2 regions of the Petralouisia sp. genome follow, and region 2 is predicted to be linked to the other one. Evidence: a T-box and tRNA genes for the amino acid it is inferred to sense, from the RefSeq annotation. Region 2 holds a T-box; the other holds one or more tRNA genes.
The links. The T-box of region 2 lies ahead of proS (proline--tRNA ligase). A T-box ahead of a tRNA ligase gene usually reads a tRNA of that ligase, here a tRNA-Pro.
Positions count from the first base shown of each region.

Region 1 (15,645 bases), on a different contig from region 2:
ATACATATTCAATTCTGACACATAATGCACTTCCGCTTTCTGATTCTTGTTCTGATAATTCTGATATGCTTTGATTCCACCGAAAACTGCGGCACCGACAACGCCAAGGGATATCACTGTAATGATAACTGCTTTCTTACTCATTCTCCGCCTCCTCGCTGTTTCCTTCTGTAATCATGCCGTCAATAATGTGTACCGTCCGTTTCGCCCTGGAAGCTATCTTCGGGTCATGGGTAATCATCACAATGGTTACCCCTTCTTCGTTCAGCTTCTGAAACAGCTCCATAATCTGTTCTCCCGACTTGGAATCCAATGCTCCGGTAGGCTCGTCTGCCAGAAGGATTTTTGGATTGTTCACCATGGCTCTGGCAATGGCTACCCTCTGTTTCTGGCCGCCGGAGAGCTGGGTGGGCTTAAAGGTCACCCGGTCTCCCAGTCCTACCCGCTCCAGGGCCTGGGCCGCCCGTTCTTTTCTCTCTTTTTTCTTAATTCCGGCATAGCTTAAAGGCAGCGCCACATTTTCCAGGGCGGACTGCCTGGAAAGAAGCTGAAAGCTCTGAAACACAAATCCAATGCTGCGCAGCCGCAGGTCAGACATATCCTTATCTTTGCATTTGAGCACATCCTCTCCTGCAAGCTGATAAGTTCCGGAAGTGGGACGGTCCAGACATCCGATAATATTCATCAGCGTTGTCTTTCCAGAACCGGAAGGCCCCATGATTGCCACATATTCCCCTTCTTCCACCTGGAGGGATACGTCCTTCAGCACCGGAACCACCAGTTTATCCTGCTGATAATCTTTAAATATATTCTGCAAATCCAATATCATTCCTGTTCTTCCTCTCCGCCTTCTGATTCGTCCTCTGAAGAATCTTCTTCTCCGTCTCCTGATTCATCTTCTGAGGAACCTTCCTCTCCATCTCCTGATTCATCCAACAAAAAATCTCCGTCTCCTGAATCATCAAATCTGCCTTCTGGCAAATCATCTATCATCTCATCCGACACATCTTCGGAGGACTCGTCTGACACGCCCTCCTCATCCGGCGTTTCACTATCTTCTGAATTCTCTCCGTCCTCTCCTTCTTCTCCTTCCTGGTTATACAGAGGAGAAGAATAGTCAACCTCCGCAATATCCGTCACAGTAGCTACGCCTTCATACAGGCCCTCCATCGGAAATGCAATGGCGTCTTTTTCAGTGAGCCCTCCGGTTATCTCATAAGCTCCCAGCTCCTCATCATATTCTCCCAGCTCCACGGTTCTCTTCTCCAGCTTATCTTTGTCGTTGGAAGCCCATACATAAGCCTCCCCTTCTTCCTGGACAATATATCCTTCAAAGAGCCAGATTCCTTCTTTTTCCACAGTCTGGCCTTCGTCCATCTCAATAAAAAGATGCTGTCCCATCATAAGGCCCTCGGTAGATTCCAATGTGATATAGAAGGGATATTTTGTGGCTTTCTCTGTCCCGCTTCCGGAATCCATCATATACATATCGTTGTCGCTTTTTTCTTCATTCTGGGTGTCAATTTTGCTGATCGTTCCGTTCCAGGTCTGTTCCTCATTCACTCTGGAACGGAGAATCACCGGCTGTTCTTCAGACAGAAACTGTACATTTGTCTCACTGACTGTTCCTTTTACCCGGTAGTCGCCTACTGCAAGAACTGTCATATAAGCAGCAGCTTCCCCGGACATATCGGTTCCTGATTCATTGATGGCTTTCACCACCCCTGCAATCTTACTGGTAACCACTGCTTTTTCCATAGATTCCTGCTTCTTCTGAATCTCTGCCTTCTTGCTTTCAATGTTGTATTCCGTCTGTTTAATGGTGTTCTGTTTCTCCTGGATATCTGCCGTATATTCAAATCTTTCTGATTCCGCAGCGGAATTTTTCTCCCGGGAAAGCTGATTGATCTGGTTCTGGAGATTGGTAATGTCATTCTGCATGCCTTCCAGTTCAAGCTGCGCCTGCTGAATCTCTCCCTGCACCTCGTCCATGTCATATTCAAACAGCGGCGTTCCCTCTTCTACGGAATCTCCTTCTTTTACAAAGACTTCCTTAATCTCCCGTTCCGAATCCTTATTCACATCCCAGGTTTCCTGGGCTTCCACAACGCCGGAATAACGGCTCTGACTTCCGGAATTTGCAGAAGTCAGGGACGAAACCGTCTCCACATATACTTTATCCGCACTGTTTCCTGCTCCGCCGTTTCCTTTCAGGTAATACCATGCCGCCGCTCCGGTCACTGCAAGAGCTACCGCCGCCACAGCGGTAATAACACCTACTTTCTTTTTGTTCATATTCGTCCTCCTAAAATTTATGTATCATATTTTTCTCTTATTGTCCCGCCATTATCTTATCACAAAACCTTGATAATTCCTAATAAAAATTCTTAAATTTTTCTTAAAAGAAAGTCACCGGGCCTTTTATTTCCATATATTAATTTACAATTATGGGTTGAAATTTCTTCCCTGTTTCTGTAAACTGATACTTATAACATTAATTTACGTACTGCAAAACATTCGGTACATACCGGGAGGAACACAACTATGAAGAAAACCATCAGCCAATCCATGTTATCCTTTATTTTAAATGGAATTTCTATTCTGGCCCTTATATTTCTAATGAGCTCGCTTCTGTCCTACGGCAGTGTGAGCCGGAAATTAAATACCGCCAATGAACAGCGGTTCAGCCTGACATACAACGCCAACCGTTTTATGAACGGCTCTGCCTACCTTACCAATGAAGTGCGGGCATTCGCCTCCACAGGACAGCAGGAGCATTATGACAATTACTGGAATGAAGTAGATAATCTGAAAAACCGGGACAAAGGCGTTGAGGCCATGCAGAAAATCGGCATCACCTCTGAAGAACAGGCTATGATCGATCAGATGTCTGATTTATCCAATACGCTGGTTCCTCTGGAGGACGAAGCCATGAAAAATGTCCAGGCCGGAAATATGCAGGCCGCTTTAGATTATGTGTACGGCTCAGATTACAATTCTTCCATTGCCCAGATTAATGCCATCAAGGAACAGTTTCTTTCAGCTCTGGATGCCAGAACACTGGCAAAGGTGGAAACGCTGGAGCGAAATGCCAGAGCCATTGAAGGCGCCATGTTTTTTGCCCTTGCCGTTGTTGCCATTATGCAGCTGATCAGCATGATAACCACCAGGAGACGGGTACTGCGTCCGGTGATTGCAATCCGGGATCAGATGGGGGAAATCTCAAAGGGAAATCTCTCCTCAGACTTTCCTTTAAAACCCAGCACTTCTGAAATCGGAATGCTGGTAGCCTCCATTCATGAGACAAAACAGGAATTGAAAAAATATATCCATGACATTGATTCCAAGCTTTCTGAAATGGCTGAGGGAAATATGGATCTTGTTATCAGCGATGATTACAGGGGTGAATTCTTACCCATTCAAAATGCCATGCGCCAGATTGTGGATTCTTTGAATCTTGCACTGTCCAAAATCAACCTGACAGCAGAGCAGGTATCGGAAGAATCCTGCCGTATGGCTGAGGACGCCCAGATTCTTTCCAGCGGAGCAGTGGCACAGGCTTCTGCTGTCCAGGAATTATCTGCCAGCATTCAGGAATTATCCACCCAGGTGGACCGCACCTCAGAAGACGCCGACAACGCCCAGAGATGTTCTACAGACGCTGCGTCGCTGCTGATGGCAAGCAACAAGAAAATGGCTGATCTGGCTTCAGCCATGGAGGATATTTCCAATGCCTCCCAGGAAATCGGCGGCATTATCAAGACCATTGAGGATATTTCCTTCCAGACAAATATTCTGGCGCTGAACGCTGCCGTGGAAGCTGCCCGGGCCGGAGAAGCCGGCAAGGGATTTGCGGTGGTTGCAGAGGAAGTGCAGAGCCTGGCTAATAAGAGCTCTTCTTCCGCCAAAGATATCACGGAACTGATTGAGAATTCCATCAAGATGATTAAGCAGGGAACCTCCCTGACCACAGATACCACCAAGTCTCTGGCCGACGTTATGGTAGGCGCAAAACAGGCTACCGACCTGATTGAACATATTGCCGGTTCCGCCACGCAGCAGGCTCAGGCGCTGCATCAGCTTACCGCCGGAATGGAGCAGATTGCCGGAGTGGTTCAGACCAATGCAAGCACTGCGGAGAAATCCGCCGCTTCTGCGAAGGAGCTCCATAACCAGTCTGAGGAATTAAAGGTTTCTGTACATAAGTTCCGTTTAAGAAAACACAGATAGACACGGTTTGCAAACACTGCAGACAATCCTTCATAAAAAAAACCAGCGGGAATTCCGCTGGTTTTTTATAAGGGGCTTAGATCAATGGATACTTGTCCGTTAATTCCTTCACCATTCTGCGCACTTCTTCTGAAGCCGCTTCCCCTTCTTTAATCATTCTGGCAATGCACTCGGCCGTCTTGTCCATATCCTCCTGACCAAAGCCTCTGGAGGTAATGGCCGGCGTTCCGAGACGGATACCGCTTGTGACAAACGGAGACTTGGGATCGTTTGGAATCGTGTTCTTATTGCTGGTAATATTGACAGAATCCAGTAATTTCTCCACAGCCTTTCCAGTCAAATCATAGGGGCTCAGATCCACCAACATCAGATGATTATCTGTTCCGCCGGACACAAGCTTAATCTCCCGATTCATCAATCCACTGGCAAGGGCCTGTGCATTTTTTACAATATTCTGCTGATATTCTTTAAAACTGTCCTCTAACGCTTCCTTAAAGCATACCGCCTTTGCGGCAATCACATGCATCAGCGGGCCGCCCTGGGTTCCCGGGAAAATAGCTTTGTTAAAATTGAATTTCTCCGCCAGCTCCTGGCTTGCCAGAATCATACCGCCTCTGGGCCCCCGCAGCGTCTTGTGGGTGGTTGTAGTCACCACATGGGCATACGGAATGGGGCTTGGGTGAAGTCCTGCCGCCACAAGGCCGGCAATATGCGCCATATCTACCATCAAATAAGCGCCTGCTTCATCGGCAATTTCCCGAAAACGTTTAAAATCTATGGTTCTGGCATAAGCGCTTGCCCCTGCAATGATCAATTTGGGCCTGCACTCCAGCGCCGTTTCCCGTACTTTCTCATAATCAATATATCCCTCGTCATTCACTCCGTAAGGCACAATCTTGAAATAGGTGCCGGAAAAGTTCACAGGGCTTCCGTGAGTCAGATGTCCGCCGTGATCCAGATTCATTCCCATCACTGTATCGCCTGGTTCTAACATGGCAAACTGCACCGCCATATTTGCCTGGGCGCCGGAATGGGGCTGCACATTGGCATATTCACAGCCGAACAGTTCTTTTGCCCGCTGAATTGCCAGGTTTTCCACCACATCCACACATTCGCATCCGCCGTAATAGCGTTTTCCCGGATATCCTTCTGCATATTTGTTTGTCATCGGGCTTCCCATTGCCGCCATAACCGCCTTGCTGACCCAGTTTTCAGAGGCAATCAGTTCGATATGGCTGTTCTGTCTCTCCATCTCTGCAGTAATGGCGTCCGCCACCTGAGGATCTGCTTTCTTTACTTCGTCAAATGAATACATAGGTTCTTTCCTTTCTTTTGTCATATGGTGTTGTTTCACAAAATATTAACTGCCAAAAATATACAGCCCAAAGCCCGCCGGAGCATGGGCTAAGCAGCATGATAGCAGTTTAATATTTAAATGTCAATAACCAGGCCGCCGCTGCCTGGACTGCCAGAATCAGCGGCATTCCCGCTGCAAAATACCAATGCCTGGTCTTATGACGGAACACATACATGCCCGCCCAGGCTCCCAGGCTGCCGCCTGCAATGGCGATTCCAAAGAGCGTCCGTTCCGCAATCCGCCATTTCTTATGCTTCGCTTTCCATTTATCCAGTCCCATCAGGGCAAATCCCATCAGATTTATGAAAATCAGATACAGCATCAGCCCGTATTCCACTTTGAGTTCCTGCTGCCACACACCCATTTTTCTTACTCTTCCCCTAACTTCAGGGCTATCACAACCCCTGCCGCCAATGAGGCAATTCCCGTAAGAACCGCCATAAAATTTATTGCTCCGAAGCTGTTCATCAGCAAAATGGCAATGGGTGACGCTGCAATCAGCCCGATAATCGCCCAGTAAGCATGCTCCGGAAATTTCACAAATATAACCTCAATGATCTTGGCAATGGCAAAAATTCCAACCACCACTCCGATTCCAAAAGGCACCAATACCTGACAGCCTTCCAAAAGCCCCTGGATATTGAAATCCAGAAGATTGTCGATAAAACGGTTGATTTCCGTCAAAATCGGGTTGTAATATCCCATCAGCATCAGCATCATGGAACCGCTGACCCCGGGGATTACCATAGTAGCGGAAGCCACTACTCCCACACCCAGAAGCTTTATCACATTCAGCAGACTGAAGCTTAAATCGGCGGCCGCGCCTTCCTGTTCTCCCATCAGCGCAAGCCCTGTCACAAGCACAAAAAACAGCAAAAATGACAGGAGATGGCCCAGTCTTACCGTTTTGCCCTTCACCTTTTTCGCCATGGCAGGCAGTCCGCCTACAATCAGGCCGATAAACAGCAGGTTTGTCTGAAAAGGCGCTTTGTCAAACATAATCTCAATCACACGGGCCAGCGCCACTAAGCCGATGCCCGCCCCGATCACAATGGGAATCAGCACCTGCATGCTTTTCTTAAATTCAGACATAAGATGGGTGGCCGCATGGATCATCTTATCGTAAATGCCCATGGACACTGCCATGGTGCCGCCGCTGACGCCGGGAATAATATTTGCAATTCCAATTACGACGCCTTTTAAAATCATTCGAATCATACGTTTTCTCCTAAATAGCGTTCCAGAAAATGGATCAGCCCAACCATCTCCTGATCGGTTCCGATGGAGATTCTCAGATAATTATTGATCCTGGGTTTGTTAAAATAACGCACATAAATATCTGCCTGCTTCAATGCCTCAAACAGCTCTCTTGCCGGACGCTTTGGATGGGATGCAAAAATAAAATTGCTTTTAGAATCCAGACAGGAGAATCCCAGCCTGCGCAATTCTTTTTTCGTCCACTCTCTGGTATTGATTATTTTCTGTAAGGTTTCTCTGAAATATGTATCATCTTTGATGGCTTCTGTTCCGGCCGCCAGAGCCGCCGCGCTCATGGTATAGGAATTAAAGGAATATTTGGCGTCATTCAGATAGCCAATCAGCCTTTCATTTCCGATGGCAAAACCGATTCTCATGCCTGCCAGGCTTCTGGATTTGGAAAAAGTCTGAACCACCAGCAGATTCTCATACTTCGGGAGTAATGATAACGCAGAAGTCCCTCCAAAGTCAATATATGCTTCATCAATTATTACAATTACTTCCGGATTTGCTGCAATCACCTCTTCCAGTTCTTCCAGATTCTTCTCTATTCCAGTGGGCGCATTGGGATTGGGGATTACAATTCCGCCGCACTCCCTGATATAATCTTCGGTCCGGATCTGAAATTCATCATTCAGCTTCGGACACTCGTAGGGAACGCCGAACAGTTCTGCCCATACATCGTAAAAAGAATAGGTAATGTCCGGAAACAGCACAGGCTTCCCGCTGTTAAAAAAGGTCAGAAAACTCATAGCCAGTACGTCGTCAGACCCTACGCCCACAAATACCTGCTCTTTTGCGACGCCGTAATAATCTGCCAAAGCCTGAACCAGCATCCCGGCGGCAGGGTCCGGATATCTCCTCAGCCGGCCGGCGTCCAGCTCCTGAAGGGCTTTTGTGACACCGGGAGCCGGCGGGTATGGATTTTCATTGGTATTAAGCTTTATCATATTGGGGCGGTCAGGCTGCTCTCCGGGGGTATAGGGGGTTACCCTGCGTATATTTTTTTCCCAGGCAATCATGGTGGTTCCTCCTAGTCTCTGTTTTTTATATGAAAAGATATAAAACTTCTGCTGCTGTCTCTCCAACCGGCTTCAGGATGCTTCTGTATTCTTCTGCTGCCGCTGTCTCTCAAACCGGCTTCAGGATGCTTCTGTATTCTTCTGCCAGTGTTTCAAAGGCAGGCAGCGAGCGTTTCAGCATCTCATAGGAAACACAGTAGGCAAGCCTTACATAGCCCGGACAGGAGAAGGCGCTTCCGCCAACCAGCAGAATATGATGCTTTTTGGCAGCCTCCACAAATTTCTTTTCTTCCGGCTCCGGAGATTTAAGAAACAGATAAAAAGCGCCCTGGGGCCTGACACAGGTAAAACCAAGTTCTGTCAGCTTCCCATAAATTAATTTGCGGTTTCTGTCATAATAATCCACATCGGTCCTGGCATCCAGAGACGTGATCAACGCTTTCTGCATCAGGGAAGGGGCATTGACAAATCCCAGAATCCGGTTGGCCACCGACAGCCCCTGTATGGCCTGATCACAGTCTGCCATCTGAGGACTGACCGCTATATAGCCGATCCGTTCTCCGGGTATGGACAGTGACTTGCTGAAAGAATAGGTGACAAAGGTATTGTCATAGTATTTTGTCAGAAAGGGAACAGCATTTCCGTCATAGACCAGTTCCCGGTAAGGTTCATCCGATACCAGATAAATCTCATGTCCGTATTCCTTCTGCTTTTCCTCCAAAACAGCGGCAATTTTCTGTATGGTGTCCTCAGAATATACAACGCCGGTGGGATTTACCGGATTATTGATGATAATTCCCTTCGTTTCAGGCGTAATCTTTGCCTTTAAATCCTCCAGATCCGGCTGAAATGTGTCGGTATCCGGCTTTACCTCCCGCAAAATCCCCTGATGGTTGGCCGTATAGCCCCGGTATTCTCCAAAATAGGGCGCAAGCGCAAGCACCTCATCTCCGGGGTCTAAAATAGTTTTAAACACTACGTTCAGCGCGCCTGCCGCTCCAACTGTCATTACAATATGGCGTTCCTCAAACTCCGTTCCAAATCTCTGATTCAGGTGTCCGGCCACTGCCCGGCGGGTTTCAGGATACCCCGCGTTATCCATATATCCATGAAGCTCCAGGGAATTTTCTGTCTGGACAGCCTCTATAATTGCCTGATTATACTGCTGCGGAACAGGGGTCATAGGATTTCCAAGGCTGAAATCGTATACATTTTCTGCCCCTATCCGCTTCGCCAGTTCTTTTCCTTCCAAAAACATGGCGCGGATGGCAGAACTTCCCGCCACTTCCTGCTGCATCTGTTTCGAAATCATAGATATCTCCTCCTTTACCGCTCTAGAATTTTTTGATCACATCCAAGGCAGGCAGAGGCCTGCCCTGGTAGTCAAACAAGGCCTGATTTGCCCACTGATTGCCGCAGGGGCCCGGAGCTTTCATGTATTTCAGAGAAGCCTCGGCAGCCCATCCGCTGCCCGGCACCGGAATCCATGCCGGCTCCCAGTAGAAAAATCCTCTGCCCAGTCCCTTCGGCGTTTCGGACACCCGTTTCATGAACTCCTGCATAAAATCCGACTGCCCCTGCTTTGTCACCGGATACTCAGCTCTGGCCGCAAGTTCCGGTTTTATAGCCATTCCGCTGCGTTTCAGAGGTTCCAGTTTTTCATAAGCTGCGTAATCCTCCATGGTATGCCCCATAGAAACCTCTGCCACCACCAGTTCCTTGCCGTAGCGGAGGGCAAGATCATGCATGTTATACTCCAAATCTGCCAGAGAGCCGTGCCGGAAGGGATCATAAGATAAGCCGATGAGGTCGAAATCTTCTCCGTCGTTGGCAAAATAATTGTCAAACCACTCCCGGTACAGTTCATTGTCCCCGCCGTTGTCCAGATGAATCATAATCGGAATCTCCGGATCGATATCCCGCACCCCATGGATTCCGGCATTGACCAACATCGCAATGGTCTCATAATCGGGACGTTTTCCATCCGGCCACAGAAGCCCGTTGGACAGTTCATTGCCCACCTGTATCATATCCGGAAATACCCCTTCTCTCTGGAACTCCCGCAGAACGGCCACCGTGTAGTCATACACGGCGGATTCCAACCGTTTACCGGTAAAATCCGCCCAGGCTTTGGGCTTAATCTGCCTGCCCGAATCTGCCCAGAAATCGCTGTAATGCAGATTCAGCAGGAGCTCCATGCCCTGCTCCTGCACCCGTTTTGCCAGTTCCATGGCTGTATCCAGATCATTGGTTCCTGCTCCGTACGGCTCCCCTTCCGAAGAATAAGGATTATTCCAGAGGCGGATGCGGATGGCATTGGCGCCATATTCCCGCAAAACAGAAATCAGATTTCTTTCGTCTCCGTCTTTGTCATAAAAAACTGCTCCCAGCCTTTCCAACTCCGGCAGGGAGGAAATATCCATTCCTTTGATAAATTTTTTGTCTGAAATACTTCCCATATTGATTCCCTCTGTTATTTATTCTAACTTTTACTGCTCCATAAGTCTTTCCAACGTATTCTGTACAATTTCAAGCTCAGATCCAATGTCAGATCCGCCTATCACATTCCGAACCGCCATTGCAACAGCATCTCTTCCTTCATAGTAATAAACGCCTGTATTGTTTCTGGGGCATTTGCCTGCATACTCAGTAATTTTCTGAAATACAGTATCTCCGCCGTAGAATTCCGAAGGCTTCTTGTATACATTGGAATCACCTGCCGGAAGATAAGCCGCCAAAGCCCCGGTGCTTTGCAGAATGGTTTCATAAAATTCAACGCTTCCGGCAAATGTAGATTTCAGGAAATCTTCTGCCAGCTCCGGGTTTCTGCAGTTGGCAGTAATTGCCCAGGAAGCTCCGCCGTTATTAGAATAGTTGGTGGCTCCGTCAATACCGGCTAATCTGGGTATATTGGTCAGCCCCCACTTTCCGCTCTGATCTTCTGCAGACTGGATGGAAGCCATGATCCAGCATCCATTGATGGTTCCTGCCGCTGTCCCGGCCGTAAGGGTCTGAACATATTCATCCCAGCTGTTTACCCGTTTGCAAACGCCGGCTTCTATCATCTGCTGATAAATTTCCATAGCTTTCTCTAAAGCTTCATTGCCGACTATTTGAGAATTTCCATCATCGTCAAATATAGAAACTCCGCAGGACTGAAGCATCATCATAATCACGTCAGGTTCGCCGGACTGGCAGGAAAGCAAAGGCCTGCCTGTTTTTTCCAACACAATTTTGCCCATTTCCAGATATTCATCCCAGGTAATATCTGTGAAATCATCCAGCGTCAATCCAGCCTCTTTCAAAATATCTGTCCTATAGCACGCTATGGCAGCGCCGTTGTCGAAAGGAACGCCGTAGTTCTTGCCGTCAATGACTGAATAAAGGGTTTTTGCCTGGCCGAACTGGCTGAAATCAATGCCGCTGTCCGTCAAATCCATAAATATTTCCGGAAAAGAAATGACGTTCTTCTGAAACGCGTTATCCTGTATCAGTATAATATCCGGCAGAATCTCCATTGCGCCGTCCCCTGCCGCTGTTATCAGTGCGCTCTGAATATCATCCCAGGATGTCTCCACTATGTTCATGGTAAACTCCGGATGTTCTGCCTGATAAACGATACTGGCTTCTTCCATTGCGTAAATGTTGAATTTCGAATCCCAGCACCATACCGTTAAGGGATTCTCCTCTTCGTTTTCCTCTTCCGCATTGTTTCCCTCAACATCTCCGCCCTGATTGATATCCGTCATCTGTCCGCTGTCTTTTTCATTGCTGCCGCAGCCGACCAGCATACTTACAGCCATTGCCGCACAGAGCAAGGCGGTCATGCTTTTTTTCTTCATATGTTGTTTTCCTCTCACTCTTCCTTCTCCGCTGCCCTTATTCTTCTTCCTGTTCCTTCTCCGCTTTCTTTAATTCCTCAATTCTCTGCTCCGCTTCTGTCAGCACATTGTAATTCCCCACCTTTGCCCTGGCCGCTTCCGACAGGCCGTTGTACTGTTTGCGGATTTTCTCTATGGTTCCCTTCATATCCAGGGTAATCTCCTGGCCTGCCAGCTGGTTGATGGCGTCAATGACAGGCTGCGCTTCTGCCTGGGCCTGCTGATCTGCCGCCGCTTCCGCTTCAAGCTGTGCAATTCTGGCCTCTGCCGCCTCTAAGGAACCATAATTGCTGACATAGCCTCTGGCTGAGCCGTCTAGGCCATTGTACTGGTTTCTGGCATTGATCACCGCCTCTTTGCTCTCTAAGGTAACCTCACCCAGACTGTCTATTAACTGAATGACTGCAGCAGCCGCTTCCTGGGCTTTTGCTTTCGCGCTCTCAGAGCCGGGCAAATGGTACACCAGTACGGCGCATCCTGCCTCTATATTTTCAAACAATGTCTGGGCCGCGCTGTAAGGCATGTTGACACAGCCGTGGGAGCCGCCTCTTTTATAGTAGTTTCCGCCGAAATCTCTGCGCCAGTTGGCGTCATGGAAGCCTACGCCCCCGTTAAAAGGCATCCAGAAGGATACCGGTGTGGCATACCCCTCCCCGCGAAGAGTCTTATCCCGCTGTTTATAATACAGTCCGAAGGCTCCGGGCGGCGTACTCCATCCCTTTGCATCATTTCCAGATACAAAATCCGTCTCAACCACCAATGAGCCGTTTTTATAGTAGTACATATGCTGGGCTGTCAGATTTACCTCCACATACGTATCGCCATAATCGTTGCCGGCCCTGCTGTTGGCCGTCTGGGAATAAGCCGGCTCTTTTGTCAGAACTTCTCCCTTTTTGATATGCTCTTTCAATGCCTCCGCTTCTGCTTCTTTATCCATTTTCCATCCGTAATCCCCTCCGCTTACGGTCACTTCTGTTCCGTAGGAGGATTTCAGTTTTTTGGATCTGCCTGCCGTGTTGTATGTATCCGCCAGATTTGCAATATATTCTTCTATTTTTTCCTGTGAGATCTTTGCCTTGTACTTTTTATCGGATGAGATCCACTGGCTGATGGTTTTTCCGTTAAGAACCTCCTGACTGTCCCCAAAATCATAGGTGATTGAAGTTTTTACATACTGATTCATGGTTTCTGCCAGTTTCACTACTTTTTTGGATTCACTGGTATACTTGGGCTTTACATAGCATTCCTCTTCTGCCAGGGAAATCTGATCCTGGAGGTTCAGAACAGATTTTTCCAACACTTCAAAAAACTTCTCTTCATCCACGACGGTTCCTTCTTCCTCCGGAATAATGGTATAACCGTCCTTTTCCGAATATTCTGAAATAATGGCATTCTCTGCCTTCCTCATCTGGGATTCATCCATAAGCTCCAGGTTCTTCGCTTCCTCCTGCAGCGCATCCCTGTCGTATTCCACCATGGTTTCCACTTCTATCTCTGAAGGCCCGAAAAGATATGCAGGCCAGAAGAATTCCTTCTGTTTTTTCAGTTCAACCTCCAGTCTGCCGTCAAATACCGGCCTCAGGCCAATTTTCGTTCCCTGAATCACTTCGGCCGTCCCTTCTCTGGGCTCTAATTCAATCTGATATCCGTCAATCTCTTCCGTAATCAGCCGTTCCACTGCCTTTATAGTTTTTCCGGACGCCGAAACGCCGTTGATTGTGGTTCCCGGAAGAAAATGTTTGCTGAAAAAAACGGCGATTCCCAGATACACTGTTAAAGATATTAAGAAGATAAAGCCGGCAATCATCAGCCCTTTGTGTTTTCTGTTGCTTTTCTTTGCTGTACTCATATATTCTGCCTTTCTCATTTGCAGTTTTTCTGCTTTTAACGGATGTGAGAAATTATACGGAATTTCTCACATACTCTATGTTCCATTATAATTCTATTTTCCATAAAGTCAAATGATTTCAATATTCAAAATTTAACAGTTGCTTTTTGTTTTTTCCTGTGTTATAATAGACAAGTATTCGGGGTATGGCTCAGCTTGGCTAGAGCGCACGGCTGGGGGCCGTGAGGTCGCAGGTTCGAATCCTGTTACCCCGATTTTTGTTTTGCAATTATGGAAAACAAATTTATTCCGTTGGACATCCTTTTAAAGAAAGAACCTCTGCAGTATTTTGCGATACTGCAGAGGTTCTTTCTTAATATTACTCCGTCGATATTTAACCGCCGGAGTAATATATATGCAGGAAAAGCCTGCCGTACAAAGAGTGGCCCTCCTGCATGTTCCCTATTCAGCTGTTTATCTCAGGATACCGCCGCTGATACACGCGCCTTCTGCCGGTCAGCAGCTCTCCGCCGTACACCAGCGTATACATGACAACAGCCATAATACATCCGGTAATCACATCAAAAACAGAATGTTGTTTTAAAAACACGGTTGACGCAACAATAGAAGCCATCACTGCAAAAGAACTTCTCCGAATCCACTTTTTCTCCTTCAGCTTCTCGCTGTGCATCACGGACAGATGCACCCCGATGGAATTATATACATGAATGCTGGGAAACAGATTGGTAGGCGTATCTACCATATATAATCCCTTCACCATTGTAACAAAGATATTGTCCCGCTCAAATACCCTTGGACGCAGGTAATGCCCGTTGGGATATATTGTGGATACCACCAGAAATACCGTCATTCCCACAAACAGAAATATACAGAGCTTATAATAATCCTGCACATCCTTAAAGAAGAAATACACGACCGCCAAAGCCACATACCCGAACCACAAAAAATAGGGTACCACAAAAATTTCCAGAAATGGAATGTAATCGTCTATCGGCATATGTATCACATGGAAGCGTCTGGTAACCGTCTGCTCTAAATAGGCGAACCATGGCAGATACATGATAAAGTACGATAAAATCCACCCATGCCGGTAACGATGCAGCAGCTCTTTCATTGTTTCTTTCATAAAACCCACCCTTTTTCTTTCTATCTGTCATTATCTCACTGGATTATAGCACAGGAAATCCCGGGAAACAATGAATTTTTCATGAATTAAGAAAATCTTATAAAACATGACGGAAAACATAGATTTCAAAAGGAAAGAATCCGGCATTTTTATTCGGGCAATGACAAAAAGGCTGCCTGTTCCTGTATATGAAAATACAAAAATCAGATCTCCGGCAGCATATGCTCCACCAGTCTGGCGGAATGGGCTGCCGCTGCTTTCTCAAAAGAGGGGTAATCCAGCTGGGCGCTGTCGTCCGCCTTATCGGAGATAGCCCGGATAATCACAAACGGCACACGGTTCAGGTATGCGGTATGAGCAATGGACGCTCCCTCCATTTCCACACAGTATCCCTGGAAATTCCTGATAATATCTTCCTTTACCTGCTTATCGCTGATAAACTGATCGCCGCTGACAATTCTTCCCCGGTATACGCCGATGTCAGGGTTCACTTCTTTGCAGCAAGACACCGCAAGCTGCGCCAAATGCTGATCCGCCCGAAAGGCCAAACAGCCCATCTGGGGCACCTCGCCCAAAGGATAGCCGAATACCCGCACATCCACATCATGGTGAAGGGCGTCGGTGGACACCACAATGTCTCCGATATTGATTTCATTTTTCAAAGAGCCGGCAACACCTGTATTGATAATGTGAGACACCTCAAAGGAATCACACAAAATCTGCGTGCAGACAGCTGCGTTTACTTTGCCGATTCCGCTTCTTACAATCACCGCGGGCGTGTTATTTAATTTCCCTTCCAGAAATTCCATGGAAGCCTTCTCCATAATGCGGTGAATTTCCATTTTCTCTTTCAGCGCTTCCACTTCCAGTTCCATGGCGCCGATAATCCCTACTTTTTTCATTCTGTTCTCCTATTTGCTGCA
Region 1 is NZ_JBQIOP010000008.1:22,245-37,889, forward strand. It holds gene ACTO17_RS04750 (efflux RND transporter periplasmic adaptor subunit) at 1-144, opposite strand, end outside; gene ACTO17_RS04755 (ABC transporter ATP-binding protein) at 137-829, opposite strand; gene ACTO17_RS04760 (efflux RND transporter periplasmic adaptor subunit) at 826-2,295, opposite strand; gene ACTO17_RS04765 (methyl-accepting chemotaxis protein) at 2,545-4,230, shown strand; gene glyA (serine hydroxymethyltransferase) at 4,307-5,545, opposite strand; gene ACTO17_RS04775 (DUF1294 domain-containing protein) at 5,655-5,951, opposite strand; gene ACTO17_RS04780 (DUF368 domain-containing protein) at 5,957-6,805, opposite strand; gene hisC (histidinol-phosphate transaminase) at 6,802-7,866, opposite strand; gene ACTO17_RS04790 (pyridoxal phosphate-dependent aminotransferase) at 7,976-9,178, opposite strand; gene ACTO17_RS04795 (glycoside hydrolase family 53 protein) at 9,201-10,325, opposite strand; gene ACTO17_RS04800 (ABC transporter substrate-binding protein) at 10,356-11,708, opposite strand; gene ACTO17_RS04805 (L,D-transpeptidase family protein) at 11,746-13,596, opposite strand; tRNA gene ACTO17_RS04810 (tRNA-Pro) at 13,776-13,850, shown strand; gene ACTO17_RS04815 (phosphatase PAP2 family protein) at 14,042-14,722, opposite strand; gene ACTO17_RS04820 (5'-methylthioadenosine/adenosylhomocysteine nucleosidase) at 14,926-15,624, opposite strand.
Region 1: it encodes a tRNA-Pro, which carries the amino acid that the T-box ahead of proS (proline--tRNA ligase) is inferred to sense. The anticodon was not compared.

Region 2 (15,645 bases):
AATATCGCAATTGTAAGCTTCCCGCCGTTCATCGTTATCCATGGAATTCAGCACCACGCCTACGGTCAGGCCCAGAAACTCATGTACTTTTCCCATCCACTCCGCATCGCGGTGGGCCAGATAATCATTGACTGTAACTACATGGACGCCTTTCCCTTCCAGCGCATTCAGATAAGCCGGCAGGGTGGATACCAGTGTTTTTCCTTCACCGGTTTTCATCTCCGCAATACGGCCCTGATGGAGAATCACACCGCCGATCAGCTGCACGCGGTAGTGCTCCATTCCAAGGGTTCGCCTTGCCGCTTCCCGTACGACTGCATAAGCTTCCGGAAGAATTCCGTCCAGAGTCTCCCCTTCTTCCAGTCTCTTTTTGAACTCCTTCGTCTTACCTTTCAATTCCTCATCGGGCATCTCCATCATTGCCGGGCGGTAGGATTCAATCTTATCTATCATAGAATTAATCCTCTTCAGTTCCCGTTCGCTGTGAGTCCCGAATACTTTATTCATAATACCCATATACTATGCTCCTGTTTTCATTTCAGCAGAAAAACCGCCGTCGATTCTATTCCGTTTATAGCGGACAACTTCTTATATTGTACCACTGAATGATTTGATTCACAATACTTAATCCCATGAACGATTTATGAATTTTTTATGAAATCCACTTTTCCTGGGGCTGCTTTTATGCTATACTTTCTGTATTCTTTATGGATACTCCAAATAAATTTCTACAATTCTTACTGCAAAAGGAGAGAAAAAATGAGCTATGTTTATAAAACCAGAGGAACCTGCTCCACAATGATTGAGGTTGAGTTAGAAGGCAATGTTGTCAAGGATGTGAAATTCACCGGCGGATGCAACGGCAACCTGAAAGCCATCCCCAAGCTGGTGGAAGGTCTTACGGTAGACCAGGTGGAGGAAAAAATCGGCGGCATTTCCTGCAACGGCCGGCCAACCTCCTGCGGAGATCAGCTTGCCAAAGCCTGCCGCGCAGCTTATGAAGCATCTCTGGGCTAAAGTACAGAACAGGGGCTGACTGACATCCCCTGTTCTTTTTTTGCAGTTTAAATTTTCAGAATATTTTGCAGCTTATTTATACATTTCCAATTATAAGCATGTTTAATATAAATTTTTGAAAATAATTGTTGACATTTCAAGTTTTATTAGATATAATAAACTCAACAAAACAAAAGAAACACAACTTCAGGAAAAGGAGGTACAGACCCTTGGGAAAGACATGAAACATCTCTTAATCTAAGAAAGCGAGGTACGGACCACCAAAATATTAAGTGAACTGCCCTCAAATCGACATCATTGTACAGACTTGAATCAGAATTAAATTTTCTTCGTAAGAGAATTTTGAAACTGCAGGAAACGGAAGCTGAATTTTGAAACAGTGAAATTTCTTAGATGCTTAGGCGGAAGTTACATTTTCGGAATGGGAAATTATAATAAGGTTATTATCCTTTCGCAGTATTTGAAGTTTAATATTCGCAGACGTGATAACATCCGACCTTATATTTTCGGAATGGGAAGATGGAAGCATCTCCAGTAGCAGATATTAAGTTTTCTGATAAGGAATTTAAGTAAGTTTCTGGCAGATGGATAAGTTCAGAACAGAGTAATTTAATATCACTCAGAAATCAGGATAATTTTCAAAAGAAGCCCTGAATCAGCAATCAAAAGAAAACAGTGTATGATATTCCAGTAAGATACGTTGATTATATGGATACATACCATCGCATTCAGAGGTAGCAAAATTTCCGAAGGAATGAATCAGGATTTCAGAAAGAATGAGGTAAAAGTCCCATGGACAGCATAGTATAGAAGGCTGCATCAGATGAAATTGATATCGGTGCAGCCTTTTAATTGTGTACTTTTTTCGCTATAGTATTAGTATGCTTTTCCCCAGTAAATCAATTTATGGGCAGGTTTTCCGCAGCATACGCACACATCAGAAACTGCCTGCTGATCTTCTAACGGCATACATCTGGAGGTGGCTGTGGTGTCCTCTTTAATTTTATTCTCACATTCCACATCCCCGCACCACATGGCGCGGATAAATCCAGGTTTGTGTTCTACCGCATCTTTAAATTCCTCATAAGAAGTTACGTCTGTAATATGAGATTCCTGATGTTTTTTTGCCCGCTCGAACATTTCCTTCTGGATGATCTGAAGCAGCTCCGCCGCAGTTTTGGCAGCTTCGGCTATCGGACACTCTGTTTTCTCTCTGGTATCCCGGCGCACCAACACACATTTTCCTGCTTCTATATCCTTAGGCCCAAGCTCCACGCGGATTGGAATTCCCCTCATTTCCTGCTCTGAGAATTTCCATCCGGGGCTCTTATCACTGTCATCCATTTTCACCCGGATTCCTGCCTGAGTCAGCATATCCTTCAATTCTGATGCTTTGTCCAGAACTCCCTCCTTATGCTGCTGAATGGGGATAACCATAACCTGAACCGGCGCAATGGCAGGAGGCAGCACAAGGCCGGAATCATCTCCGTGCACCATAATAATCGCCCCAATCAAGCGGGTCGTCATTCCCCAGGAAGTCTGGTGAACATACTGCAGCTTATTATCTTTATCTGTATACTGAATGCCGAAGGCTTTTGCAAAACCGTCCCCAAAATTGTGACTGGTGCCGGACTGCAAAGCTTTGCCGTCATGCATCAATGCTTCAATGGTATAGGTGGCTTCTGCCCCTGCAAATTTCTCTTTGTCTGTTTTCTTTCCCCGGATCACTGGCATTGCCAGCACTTCTTCACAGAAATCTGCATACAGATGCAGCATCTGTTGGGTTCTCTCCTCTGCTTCCCCCGCAGTCGCATGGGCGGTATGCCCTTCCTGCCACAGAAATTCCCTGGAGCGCAGAAACGGCCTTGTTTCTTTCTCCCAACGAACCACCGAGCACCACTGGTTATAACATTTGGGCAAATCCCGGTAAGATTGAATGTCATTGGCATAAAAATCACAGAATAACGTCTCCGAGGTAGGTCTGACGCACATCCGCTCCTGCAGGGGATTCAGGCCGCCATGGGTTACCCACGCCACTTCCGGCGCAAACCCTTCCACATGATCTTTCTCTTTCTGCAGCAAACTTTCCGGAATAAACATGGGCATGTATACATTTTCCACCCCGGTTTCCTTAAACCTGCGATCCAATTCCTTTTGAATATTTTCCCAGATGGCATAGCCTGCCGGTTTAATTACCATGCATCCCTTCACACTGGAATAATCAATTAATTCTGCTTTTTTCACCACGTCTGTGTACCACTGTGCAAAATCCACATCCATGGATGTTATGGCTTCCACTAATTTTTTGTCTTTTGCCATAATTCCTTCCTCCTTTACTGATAGTTCTGTACCGAATCTTCCTCAATATGCAAAAAGCCGGACATCCAAATCCCAATAGGGACCGGACATCCGGCGGTACCACCCTGATTAACAACTTCACGTTATTCTCTCAACTGCCTTAACGCGGCTTCACGTCGTATTCTCATACGCGGCTCCAAGGCGGGTTCCAGATTTTTGTATGGGAAATCTCTCACCGTTGATTTCTTCTCTGTGCATCTTCCTGTCTGTACTAATCCTTTTCTTCGCCAGTTTTCCATCTCATATTACCGCATTCAGGCATCCCTGCGCTTATGGATATTCTAAGACAATTGCCCGGGATTGTCAAGCAAAGTTTCATAATAGATTTCTTTGATAAGGATGTAGGTAAGAGGGCCCAGGGCAAATCCCCACAAGCCATAAATCTTTAATCCCACATACATGCTCACAATCACCGCCAAAGGATGCATTCCCAGTTTATTTCCCAGCAGTTTCGGCTCTAAAATCTCACGCATCAGGCTGCATACCGTGTAAATAATAGTATATATGGCCGCCAGCATATACCTTCCCTGGATCAGTTCAATAATGGCCCAGGGCACAAAAATGGTGCCGGTTCCCAGAAATGGCATGGCGTCGCAGATTCCGATTCCGCACCCGGTCAGCAGCGCATATTCGTTTCCGGAAAAAAACAGTCCCAATACACAGATCACAGTGATAATGCACATAATGATAATCTGGGATTTGATATAGGCCCCGCCGGCCTCATACGTTCTGCGGCAGATTTTCAGCGCCATATTTCCCACCGGATGATGCTCCAGGGTTTCTCGCATTTTCCCGTAATCCTTCAGAATCAAAATCGTGCTGATCACCACGATAAAGCAGACGCCCAGAAATACAAACATATTTTTTGCATACAAAATGGTGCCGGACATAACAGTGGGAACCGCATTGGTTTTCATCCGGTTCATCATTTCCGGTATCTGCTTCTGCACGCCGTCCTGAATCATCTCCGCCTTTATTCCGGTAATGTTTTCAATCTGAAAGCAGCATTCCCGCCATAATTCTCCCGCCTGCTTTTTATACAGCTCCAGATTATCTATCACATTCTTAATCTGAACCGCCAGTGTTTTCACAAAAAAGTACAGTGCCAGGCCAAGCAGCAGCAACAGCAGTCCCACAAGCAGGGAGGACCAGACGCTTCTTTTCAGTTTTAATTTATTCTCCAGTTTTTCCACAAGCGGATTCAGGAGCTTTGCCAGTAAAAATGCCGTTAAAAAGGGAATTACCAACGGAAACAGCCAACGGATGCTGACATAGACCAAAACGGTAATTCCCAGAATTCTCACTATTCTCCGCATGCTTTCTTTCGCTTCTCTGTTCATGAAATCAGTATGCGGCGTTTTCTGCTTTTTATGCCGGAAAAATCTGTCTGCCCCGGCAAAAATTTCACTCTTTGAATTCCATAAATATTTTCTTTCCGGCAAAGATTTCACTCTTTGAATTCCATAAATAATTTGCCTTCCGGCTCTGCGGCAAATTCCATCCATTCTCCGGTTTTCGGATGCCGAAAAGAGGTGCGGACGGAGCACAACCCCACAGGCATATAGCCCTTCGGGCAATTCTGATTATATTTCTTATCTCCCACCAGCGGATGTCCTGCATGGGCCATCTGCACCCGGATTTGATGATGGCGCCCGGTATCCAGCCAGATACGCAGAAGGCTGACGCTGTCGCTTTGGCATGAAGTCTCAAAAATACCGGCGGACTGTTCTGATTTTAAAATAACTTTCTCCACTTCATAAGAAAGTCTGGCGGCTTTTGCGCCTTTCGTCCCCTTAGGAACCACCTGAGAAGTATTATTCTTTCCATCCTTTAAAAGATAATCCTCCAAATGCCCTGTTTTTTCCGGAAATTGTCCTTCTGCCAAAGCAAGGTATTGTTTCTCCACGCTCTTTTCCTGCACCTGACGGCTCAGAATTGCTGCTGCCCGGGCATTTCTTGCAAATACCATAATCCCTTCCACCGGCTGATCCAGACGGCGGATCACATAAATTTCCGCAGCTTCTCCCTGATCCACCAAATAATTGCGCAGCATACTGACCATATCCTGCTGTCTTGTCCTGGCAGTCTGCACAGGAACGCCGGGCATCTTGTGGCAGACAATTATTTCACTGTCCTCATAAATAATTTTCATCATACTTTAAACCGGTAACCTACGCCCCAGATGGTCTCAATGTACTGGGGTTTGGTGGTGCTGAGTTCAATTTTCTCACGGATTTTCTTAATGTGCACAGTAACAGTGGCAATGTCGCCCACCGATTCCAGGTCCCAAATCTGGCTGAACAGTTCTTCCTTGGAAAAAACCCGGTTGGGATTCTGAGCTAAAAAAGTCAGCAAATCAAATTCTTTCGTGGTAAACTGCTTCTCTTCTTCATTTACCCAGACACGTCTTGCGGTTTTGTCTATCTTCAGGCCCCGGATTTCAATGACGTCGTTTTCCTGGACGCTGCTGTTGATCAGGCGTTCATACCGGGAAAGATGCGCCTTCACCCTTGCCACCAGCTCGCTGGGAGAAAAAGGCTTCGTGATATAATCGTCCGCCCCAAGCCCCAGACCGCGGATTTTGTCGATATCATCTTTCTTGGCTGACACCATCAGAATGGGAGTATTCTTATTCTCCCGGATTTTCTTGCAGATTTCAAACCCATCTACTCCCGGCAGCATTAAATCCAGAATAAACATATCGAATTCTTCGCTCAGCGCCCTTGCAAGTCCCTGATTGCCGTTATTTTCAATTTCCACACGAAAGCCGCTTAATTCCAGATAGTCCTTTTCCAAATCAGCAATCGCCACTTCATCTTCGATAATCAATACTTTGCTCAACTTATTACCTCCTGATATTTCCGGATCACAAAATACATAATGGTTCCGGTCTCTTCTTTACTGTTCGCCCAAATCTTTCCTCCGTGGTCTTCGATAATTTTCTTCACAATGGACAGTCCGATGCCGCTGCCTCCGGTGGCTGAATTCCGGGACGCGTCCGTGCGGTAAAACCGGTCAAAAATATAGGGCAGATCTTTGGCCGCAATGCCCTTTCCATTATCCTCAATTTCAACCTGGATAAAATCTCCCACATCACGGATTCGGATATTGATAAATCCCTGTTCTTTGTCCAGGTACTTGACGGAATTCCCAATAATATTGTTAATCACGCGCCGAAGCTGCTCCGGATCTGCGATAATCAGCACGTCTTTCTCCGCATAATTGATATAATTAAGCTTTATGTTCTTAGCCTCCAGATCCAGGCCCACTTCCTCCACACAGTCGTCAAAATAATCCGCCACGTTAATCCGGTTAAAATTATAGGGAATCCGGTTGGTGTCGATTTTGGAATACAACGTCAGTTCATTGATCAGCATGTCCATCTCATTTGCCTTGTTATAAATGGTGCGGATGTATTTGTCACGCTTTTCCGGCGTATCGGCCACACCGTCCATAATTCCCTCTACGTATCCTTTAATGGCGGTAATGGGAGTTTTTAAATCATGGGAAATATTGCTGATCAAAACTTTATTCTCTTTCTCTCCGAAGATCTTCTCCTCTTCTGACTCTTTCAGGCGGTACCGCATCTCCTCAAAGCTCCGGCACAGTTCTCCTATCTCGTCCCTGCCCTCCGCATCAATGGTAAAATCCAGATTGCCTGCTTTAATATTCTGAGCAGCCACTTCCAATTTATGTATCGGGTTGATAATGCCCTGATAAATCCAGACCGTCAGCATTCCTGCGGTAAAAATCAGAATCAATACCACGGAAATCATCAAATCCAGCAGCATTCCTTTCACATCCGGCAAAATCTGTTCCATTGCAGTAACAATAAATATACTGCCCTGGGCTCCCCCCGGAAATGTAAAATCTATCTGCTTCACCAATGCCTGTTCGTCCCCTTCAATGTAAAATCCTGAACCTGCCCTTGGAACGGCTTCACTGTCATATTCCGGCAGATTTTCTTCCGGAAAAGCATGATCTTCTTTCCCCTTATAAATCAGCTCCTGATCCTTTCGCAGAATTAAATAGGAATATTTCTCTTCCAGTTCAAGGTTAATTTCATCCAGATAGGCTGTATCCTCCAGCTTCTCCGGTGTTTTTTCAGCAACCTTCTGTAATTTTTCATAATCCTTTTTGGTAAAATGACTGAGTACTTTAAAAGAATTGATAAAATAATCATATGCGCTTCCGTCTACATTATAAATCTGGCGCACTGTTTTCATCTGATACTGCCCAAATCCCCATACCGTCGCTACTGCCAGCAAAACCGGCACAAATATAATCAGGCAGAAGGATATTATTAATCTGGTTCTTAATTTCATAAACTGCTGCAACCTCCGATAAATTCTATTATAACAGTTTCCATAAAAAAACCTATGGAAATTTTCTAAAATTTTATTAAATTAGTATAAAACAGCAGTAAACGGCTGAAAAATTATAAAGCTGTATTTTCATTCTTCCATTAAGATTTCCCGCGCCTTTTTATATTTTTTGCGCCATGCCTCCTGTTTGGCCTCTGTCACCAGGGCAAAGCCTGACAATCTGCTTTCGTCTGAATTATGTTTCAGATCTGCCAGCTTTATCTGTTTTGCAGCATGATTTCCTTTTATTCTCCGAATATATTCAAAATAATCCTCCCGGGGATCGTGCGTAAGCAGCGCCACCAGTTTTGTGACCTCCGGCGGAAATTCCTGCTCCAACTGTTCTAACGTAAGCTCCGTATCCTCCACCACATCATGGAGAAGGGCGGCGCATGTTGTAATTTCTTCCTTCATCTGTTCTGCCACATGGGCCGCATGAAGCACATAGGGAACCCCGCCGGCGTCCTGCTGCCCGTGATGGGCGTCGTAGGCAATTTTCATGGCTTTTTTTGTCAATGGTGTATAAATCAAGGCAATCTCCCCTTTCAGACCGTTGTTTTTTATTATAACATGAAAAAGACAACCCGAGAAGCCTTAAAATGCAAAGGTTCCCGGGCTGCCTTGATTCGGAGTTCCAACATTATTCAGCATTGAGATATGTGTTATAAATGTCCTCTGAAACAGCCTCCTGAATGGAGTCATATACGCTCTTCAATTTTTCAGTAATTTTATTTCTCACTTCGTCAGAAAGTGTGAGAACCTGCGTCCCGCTTTCATCAATTACCGCAATGCGGTCCGCAATTCTCTCGTCAGACTGCTCTCTGGCATATTCCGTTGCAATCTCTGCCGCCTCTGGCATAATTGCCTGCTCTTCCTGGGAAAGATTCTTAAAAAAATCATCGTTTACAATCAGGGAAATAAGATGGGGAAGATGATTGGTCTCCACAACATAATCCTGCTGTTCGTAAAGCTTATTTGAGACAATGACTTCATAAGGATTCTCCGGTTTCCATCACAAGAAAAATCGGATATGATAATACCACGCATTTTTCAGATTTATTTCTGAAACGGGTGGGGTATATGCCATTGAAGTATCGGGAGCTTTTCGGCGTTGTGTGACACTATTAATCCGGCAGCTCTGTCCGTATCCAAATATAAAAGGTTCGCTCTAGTACTTGTCATCGCGTTACCAATCTGCTACAATAAATCAATAGATAGAAAACTTCAATATTTTACAGACAAAATTTGGAAAGTGAGCAAGCGATTCAGAAAAGGAGGAACAGCATGAAGAAAAAATTAACTTCTATCCTGGTATTATGTGTGATGTTTTTCACACTGACATTGCCAGTATCAGCATCCCAGACAGTATCAAAAGAACGGCAGCCGCGGGTGCTGTTGTCTGCAGTTTCTTCAACGCTTATAACGTCCGTATCAGCATCCCAGGCTATTTTAGAGGAAAAACAGCCGCAGAAATGCGAATATTGCGGAAAAATGACGTCCAGCACGGTTAAGCTGGGAGATTATGAAGTAGGACCTGACAGTGTAACCTGCGCACACGGATATCCCTACGGAGACGATTTGGTTTATAAGAAATATACTTCTTACCAATACCAGTGTTCCGATGGCCTGTGCTCCTATAAAAGCCAGTCATGGGATACCTATACCGGCGCTGTGACAGAGTGTCATGGGCATCGTTAATTTATGCGTTAACTGTATATTTCGTTAAGCCAATATATAAACCCTCATCATGCACAGCCTGCCGTCCGGCGGGCCACATGGCCATCCATACTATGGAAGCCAAGGGCTTTCATAGCAGTACCAAAACAAAATGATTTAAAGACTTGCATCACTTTTTATTAAAATTTTAAACTATATTTACGGCAGCTTAAATCAATGATTCCAAACAAGTTGATTTAAGCTGCTCTTTTTCAAAAACAATCAGGAGGCAGTGAATATGAAAAAAAAATCAACGCTTATTTTGGCAGGACTCTTATGTGTATGTTTCCTTGCGGCCTGTCAGCCGTCTAGTCTCTCTTCTGGAAAAAAGGCGGCAGAAGGCGGCAAAGACCAGCAGCAGATGGTAATTGCCATTTCAGAACAACAGGAAGAATTTTACCGGAAGGCAGTATCAAAATACAGCAAGCTCCATCCTGAAATAGAGGTGAAGATCGAGATAGTTCCTTATATTGACAATACGCCTACGGAAAAAACGGAGAAAAACAAAAAAGCGGTGCAGGACATGCAGATGCAGATTATGGCGGGCAAGGGGCCGGATGTTTTTCTTCTGGATGAAAGTAACGAAGCGCTGCCGGATATGATAAAAAGCAGCTGCAACGGCGTGTTTTTAGACCTGAATACGGTGATGGACGGGTTAAAAGATCTGCCGCTGAACCAGACGGTGCTGAAAGCCGGGGAAATTGATGGGAAACAATACTTTTTGCCCCTGGGGTATATGCTGACAGGCATTGCCGTGACAGACGACATGCTGGGAGACTGGAAACCGACTTCTGACCAGCCGGCTCAATTCCTGGAAGAGGCTGCCAATCAAACAGGGGTGGAAAAGTTTCCTTCCGAATTCTTATTGAGAGACTATATACCGGGGCTTTTTGGAACGCCTGTTTTAGATTATGAAGAAAAATCCATTACGTTCTCTAAAGAATTGCAGGATTTGACAGAACTGTTAGCAGAGCGACAGGAATTTTCTTCTGAAGAGGTACCTGAGCTGCCTAATGTTGCGCTGATGGGGCATTATGCCGTCAATTCATTCGAAACCTTTGTCCAAAACTCTCTCACCTCCGGCATAGACGTTACGTTTCTGCCATTCCCAAATGGGGAGGGAGGGATCAACGCACAGGTAAATATGTTTGCGGCAGTCCGGGCAAACAGCGCGTGCGCTTCCCAGGCAGGCGAGTTTTTGGCCTTCCTGCTGTCCGATGAAATGCAGGGAAGCACCGGCTGGGAAAACCTTAACATCAAAAGGATTCCCACGGCCCTCCCTGTCAATGACAATGCTTTTGTGCCGGCATATCAGCGCCGGTTTGACTCTGGCGAAGAATATCAGAAAGCAGCTGCTGAGAAGGCGGAGGAACTGTTCCAGCTGACGCAGCAGATCACCACGGCCCGGTTCTGCCAATACGAGAACTCTCTGGTCTTTGACACCATCTTTATGACAAGTGAAAACAGTTCCGTGGAAAAAAAGCTGGATGACTTAAAAAATGAATTGCGCTTTTATTTTGACGAATGAGAAGGAGGCCCAAAATGAAGGATGGACGCCATTTACTGGAAAGAAGAAAAAAACTGGCGGGAATGTGGCTGGCGGCTCCGGTCCTGCTTGGAACCTTCCTGTTCTTCCTGCTGCCCTTTGCCATCTGCATCAGGTATTCCTTCACCTTTGGCGTAGGCGGGGCCTACTTTGCGGGTCTGGAGAATTATAAAGACGTGTTCTCCTCCCGCGCGTTCCAGCTGGCGGCAGCAAACACCCTGCGGTTTCTGGCCGTGGGCGTCGCTTCCAATCTGGCGCTGAGCTTCTCTCTGGCGCTGGCGATCAAAAAAGGACTGACAGGAAGCCGGTTTTTCCGCTGCCTCCTTCTGCTGCCGCTGGTGCTTCCCATCGCAAGCGTCGTCATGGTGATCCAGGTGTTTTTCGCTGAGGCGGGCATTCTGAACAACTGGCTGTCCTCCCTGGGAATCCCCATCGCCCAATGGCTGGACGGCCCCAACGCCTTTTATGTCCTGCTGGGGCTGTACCTTTGGAAAAGCTTTGGCTACAGCGTGATCCTGCTGCTGTCCGGCCTGAATGTGATTCCGGAGGAATTTTACCAGACCGCCGCCATGGAGGGAGCCGGAAGCCTGCAGAAATTTGTTTCCATCACCCTGCCGATGATGATCCCGCACCTTTTCCTGGCGGCAGTCATGGGCGTTGTAAACGCTTTCAAATCCTACCGGGAAGCCTTTCTTCTGGGCGGGAAGCATCCCCATGACAGCATCTACATGATACAGCATTTTCTGAACAACAATTTCGAGAACCTGAATTATCAGAGGTTAAGCGTGGCGGCAATCATGCTCCTTCTGGTTCTGCTCGTCCTGTTGTGCGGATTATACGTTTTTCAAAACAGATACAGGGAGGAATGAGGATGAAACGGCCAAATCACACAAATTCCAAGTATGTTTCACAGGCTTTGAGCGCTGCCTTTTTCCTGTTTATCGGGGCTCTGGTGCTGTTTCCCGCAGTCTATACCCTGTGCAACAGCTTTATGTCCCCGGCCGAAATCAGCCATTATTACGCGGCGGCCATGCGGCAGGACGAACATGCGGCTGCAGCGTTTCATCTTGTCCCGGACGTTTTTTCTCTGGAAGGCTATTACATGGTGTTTTTAAGAAGCACCGATTACCTGATGAAGTTCTGGCGCAGCCTGTTTCTGTGCCTGGCCATTTCGGCAGGGCAGATTCTCGTCAGTGCGCTAGGGGGATTTGCCTTCGCCAAATATCCGCTTCCTTTTAAGAAAGGGACGTTCTTTTTGCTGATGGTGCTGATGATGATGCCTGTGCAGGTGACCCTTGTGCCCAATTACATTATTCTGGACGGGCTGAAGCTTTTGGACACCTGGCTGGCACTGATTCTGCCCATGGCCTTCCTGCCCTTTGGGACGGTGTTCATGACCCAGATTTTTCAGGGGATACCGGATGAGATTCTGGACGCGGCAAAGTTAGACGGCGCGGGAACGCTCCAGATACTGCTCCGGATCATGGCCCCCATAGGGAAAGGCGGAATCGTCAGCGTATTTCTTTTATCCTTTGTAGATGCGTGGAACATGGTGGAGCAGCCCATCACCTTTTTAAACGACATTTTAAGGTATCCCCTTTCCGTGTTTCTCGCAAGCGTGAACCAGGTGAATTTTGAGCTGTCTTTCGTGTGCGGCGTCTTAGCGGCGCTGCCCATACTCCTGCTGTTTTTCTTTTTCCACGAGGAACTGGCCCGGGGAATTGAGCTGTCAGGAGTGAGATGACAGGGGAAAGGACAAAGGCTTATGAAGAATTTAAAACAATTTGCGGTGCGGGCGGCAACGGCGCTGTTCATCGTCCTGGCTCTGTGTACCGTCATGGCCCACAGGATTGAAACTCTGCTGCTGACGGAGGTGCGCACCGAGACCGTTCCGCCCGCCTTAAAAATGGCTGACGGGATCACAGTGGTGAAGGTTTCTCCCGCCTGCATTTTCACAAACTTAAACGGGGAGCCCTGTGTGATGCTGCTGCAAAGAAGAGAGGGGCCGTGGGGAACGGAGCTGTATGTGGAGGAAACCCAAGTCCATATATACAGTGAGGATTATGACTTCTGTGTTCTGGAAGGGGACCTGAGCGGGCAGACCCTGGCGGTGTATCCAAGCCGGAGGCTGTCCGATGATGAGACTGTGAGGTGTGTTCTGGAATGAGAAAAAAGAATCTTCGATCTTTTATATACGGCGCGGTCTGCCTGTCTGTTTCTGGATTTTTGTTCTGTGCGGCGGCTTTTGTCAGCGGCGATTTAAAAAAACAGACGCCTGCAGCCATAGAGGTGTATGACGTCCAGGGATTAAACGTTTCCATGGCCCAGGCCTTTTCTTTCGCCGAAGGGGACTCCTTTGCCGCTGCCGGCGTAGGAACCCGGGCGCAGGCTTCAGACGACGCCCAAAGCAAAACCATTTCCGCATATTATCAGATGACAACGCCCAATTACGGAGCATACCTAAACCTGCAGTTTTGTGAAGGGGGATATTTTCCGGCTGACGGTTCCAAAGAACCTTCCGCAGTAATTCCGGAAAGCCTTTTCAAAACGCTGTTTGAAGAAAAAAGCGGAGAAAAGATACTGCTCGTAAACGGAAGAGAATTTAAAGTCTGCGGAGTTTATAAGGACGGCGGCGCACTCACCCAATTGGGCTCCGCCAGCCTCCCCGTCATCTACGGCAACGCCCCGGAGCGCACGGACACGCCGGCGGAGAGTCTGCTGATAAAGGCGGAGGCCGGGAAAACGGCCCGGCAGCAGCGGCAGGAAACGGCCGTGGCGATGGGAATCCCCCTGGAAGGGGAAATGCATGATTTGGGACGCCTGCACCAGCTGGGAGAGGCCCTTCTGCTTCTGGGGCTCTTTTTGGCGGGATTGTGGTTCATTCTGCGCTTATGCATAATCTCCTACCAGAAACTTATTTCTGCCTATGAATGCAGGGAGCCTGGAACGCAGAGAGGGCCTGCCGCCGTCTGGGGTGTCTGCGCGTTCTTTCTTGCAATGACCGGCTTTTGGCTTCTTCTGCAGCTTGTGCGCATCCCCGCCGTGTACCTGCCGGAGAACAACATTTTTGATTTTGCGTATTACGGAAGTCAGATCACAGGCGGGATACAGCAGATAAACGCAGATGGACGCGTCAGAGATTTTTCAAGAATCTGCGCCGTGTACCTGTGCGCGGAGACTGGGCTTCTGGTTCTGGCAATTCCGCTGTTTTGGGCGGGGTGCCGCAGCCTGGCGGGAGCCTGTATGAGTCTGCTCCGGGTGAAATTATCGTCCCAAGCCCGTCCGTTTCACAAAAAGCTATAATAAATAGCAAATGGAATTTATTATCAACAAAACCAAAATCTGCGATAATGGAAAAATATACCCTCTTCTTTGGGAAATTCTCCATAATTTTTTGAAAAAGCCTATATCCTATCATTTCCATTCATGATATACTTAACCCACAAAGACACAGATGCGTTCCTCAAGCAGAACTGGCCCCCTGGGAGAACGTTCCAACGGGAACACATAAAAACATCATGGCGGTGATGAGTATGTTTACGAAGGAAATGATGGAAGGATTTACGGAGCTTGATTTCGCAGTTTATGACTGTATTGTGAAAAATAAAGAGCAAGTCGGCAAAATGACCATCAAGGAGCTGGCGGATACAGCCCATGTTTCCACAGCCACAGTTCTCCGGTTCTGTAAAAAAAGTGGAGCCGAAGGGTACAGCGAATGGAAGCTTCGATACAGGGAATATCTGAAGGGAGAGCGTGCGGCGATAAAAGATGACAGCGGAATGGAGCTGCAGAGCTTTATGGCAAGAGTCCGCTCCGCAGATTTCCAGGACAGTATCAGCAAAGCCCATCAATATCTGGCAGGGTCACGGTGTACCATATTTATCGGGATTGGATCTTCCGGAATTCTGGGAAGGTACGGCGCCAGGTATTTTTCCAATGTGGGCCAGTTCAGCCTGTTTATCGACGACCCCTGGCAGCCGGTTCTGCAGAATATGTCGGAGGACACAGTAACTATCGCCCTTTCTGAATCAGGAACGACCAAGCAGACCGTTTATATTGCATCGCAGCTTCAGCAACGGGGAAGCACGCTGATTTCCATTACAAATAACGGGAATTCCGTACTTGCGAAGATGGCAGACTGCAACATTTCTTACCATGTAACAGAGAAAATGGTGAATGACAGAAATGTAACGACGCAGATTCCCGTGCTGTACATTATTGAGGCATTAGCCAGAAAACTGTATAATGGTTAGTACTACAGTGAACAATCTATATTTCGATACACAAGAACTGCCGGATTGTGTGTCAAAGGGCAATCCGGCAGTTCTGTCCGTAGTCCAAATATAAAAAGTCCGCTGTAGTATTAGAACGCGTCTGGAAATGCTTTCTGGATACAGAACAGACAGAAACGGAGGATCTGCCATGGGACTTTTCTCTTATGAACAGCTCAAGGGGATGAACCCGGGAGAATTCCGGGTTTATAATTTTATCGCTTCTCATCTAAATACGGCGTATGAGATGAATATCCGGCAGCTTGCAGGCGAAGTGGGCGTTTCCACAACAACCGTCCTCCGGTTCTGTGAAAAAGTAGGCTGCAGCGGCTACACGGAACTGAAATACCGTCTCAGACAGGCTGCCGGCGCC
Region 2 is NZ_JBQIOP010000047.1:12,579-28,223, reverse strand. It holds gene secA (preprotein translocase subunit SecA) at 1-516, opposite strand, end outside; gene ACTO17_RS15820 (TIGR03905 family TSCPD domain-containing protein) at 760-1,017, shown strand; gene proS (proline--tRNA ligase) at 1,894-3,336, opposite strand; T-box leader at 3,411-3,609, opposite strand; gene ytvI (sporulation integral membrane protein YtvI) at 3,657-4,691, opposite strand; gene ACTO17_RS15805 (RluA family pseudouridine synthase) at 4,823-5,530, opposite strand; gene ACTO17_RS15800 (response regulator transcription factor) at 5,527-6,216, opposite strand; gene ACTO17_RS15795 (sensor histidine kinase) at 6,213-7,700, opposite strand; gene ACTO17_RS15790 (HD domain-containing protein) at 7,830-8,270, opposite strand; partial or broken gene ACTO17_RS15785 (TRAP transporter substrate-binding protein) at 8,380-8,730, opposite strand; gene ACTO17_RS15780 (hypothetical protein) at 9,024-9,437, shown strand; gene ACTO17_RS15775 (ABC transporter substrate-binding protein) at 9,694-10,983, shown strand; gene ACTO17_RS15770 (carbohydrate ABC transporter permease) at 10,998-11,870, shown strand; gene ACTO17_RS15765 (carbohydrate ABC transporter permease) at 11,873-12,745, shown strand; gene ACTO17_RS15760 (hypothetical protein) at 12,767-13,168, shown strand; gene ACTO17_RS15755 (ABC transporter permease) at 13,165-14,304, shown strand; gene ACTO17_RS15750 (MurR/RpiR family transcriptional regulator) at 14,535-15,254, shown strand; gene ACTO17_RS15745 (MurR/RpiR family transcriptional regulator) at 15,424-15,645, shown strand, end outside.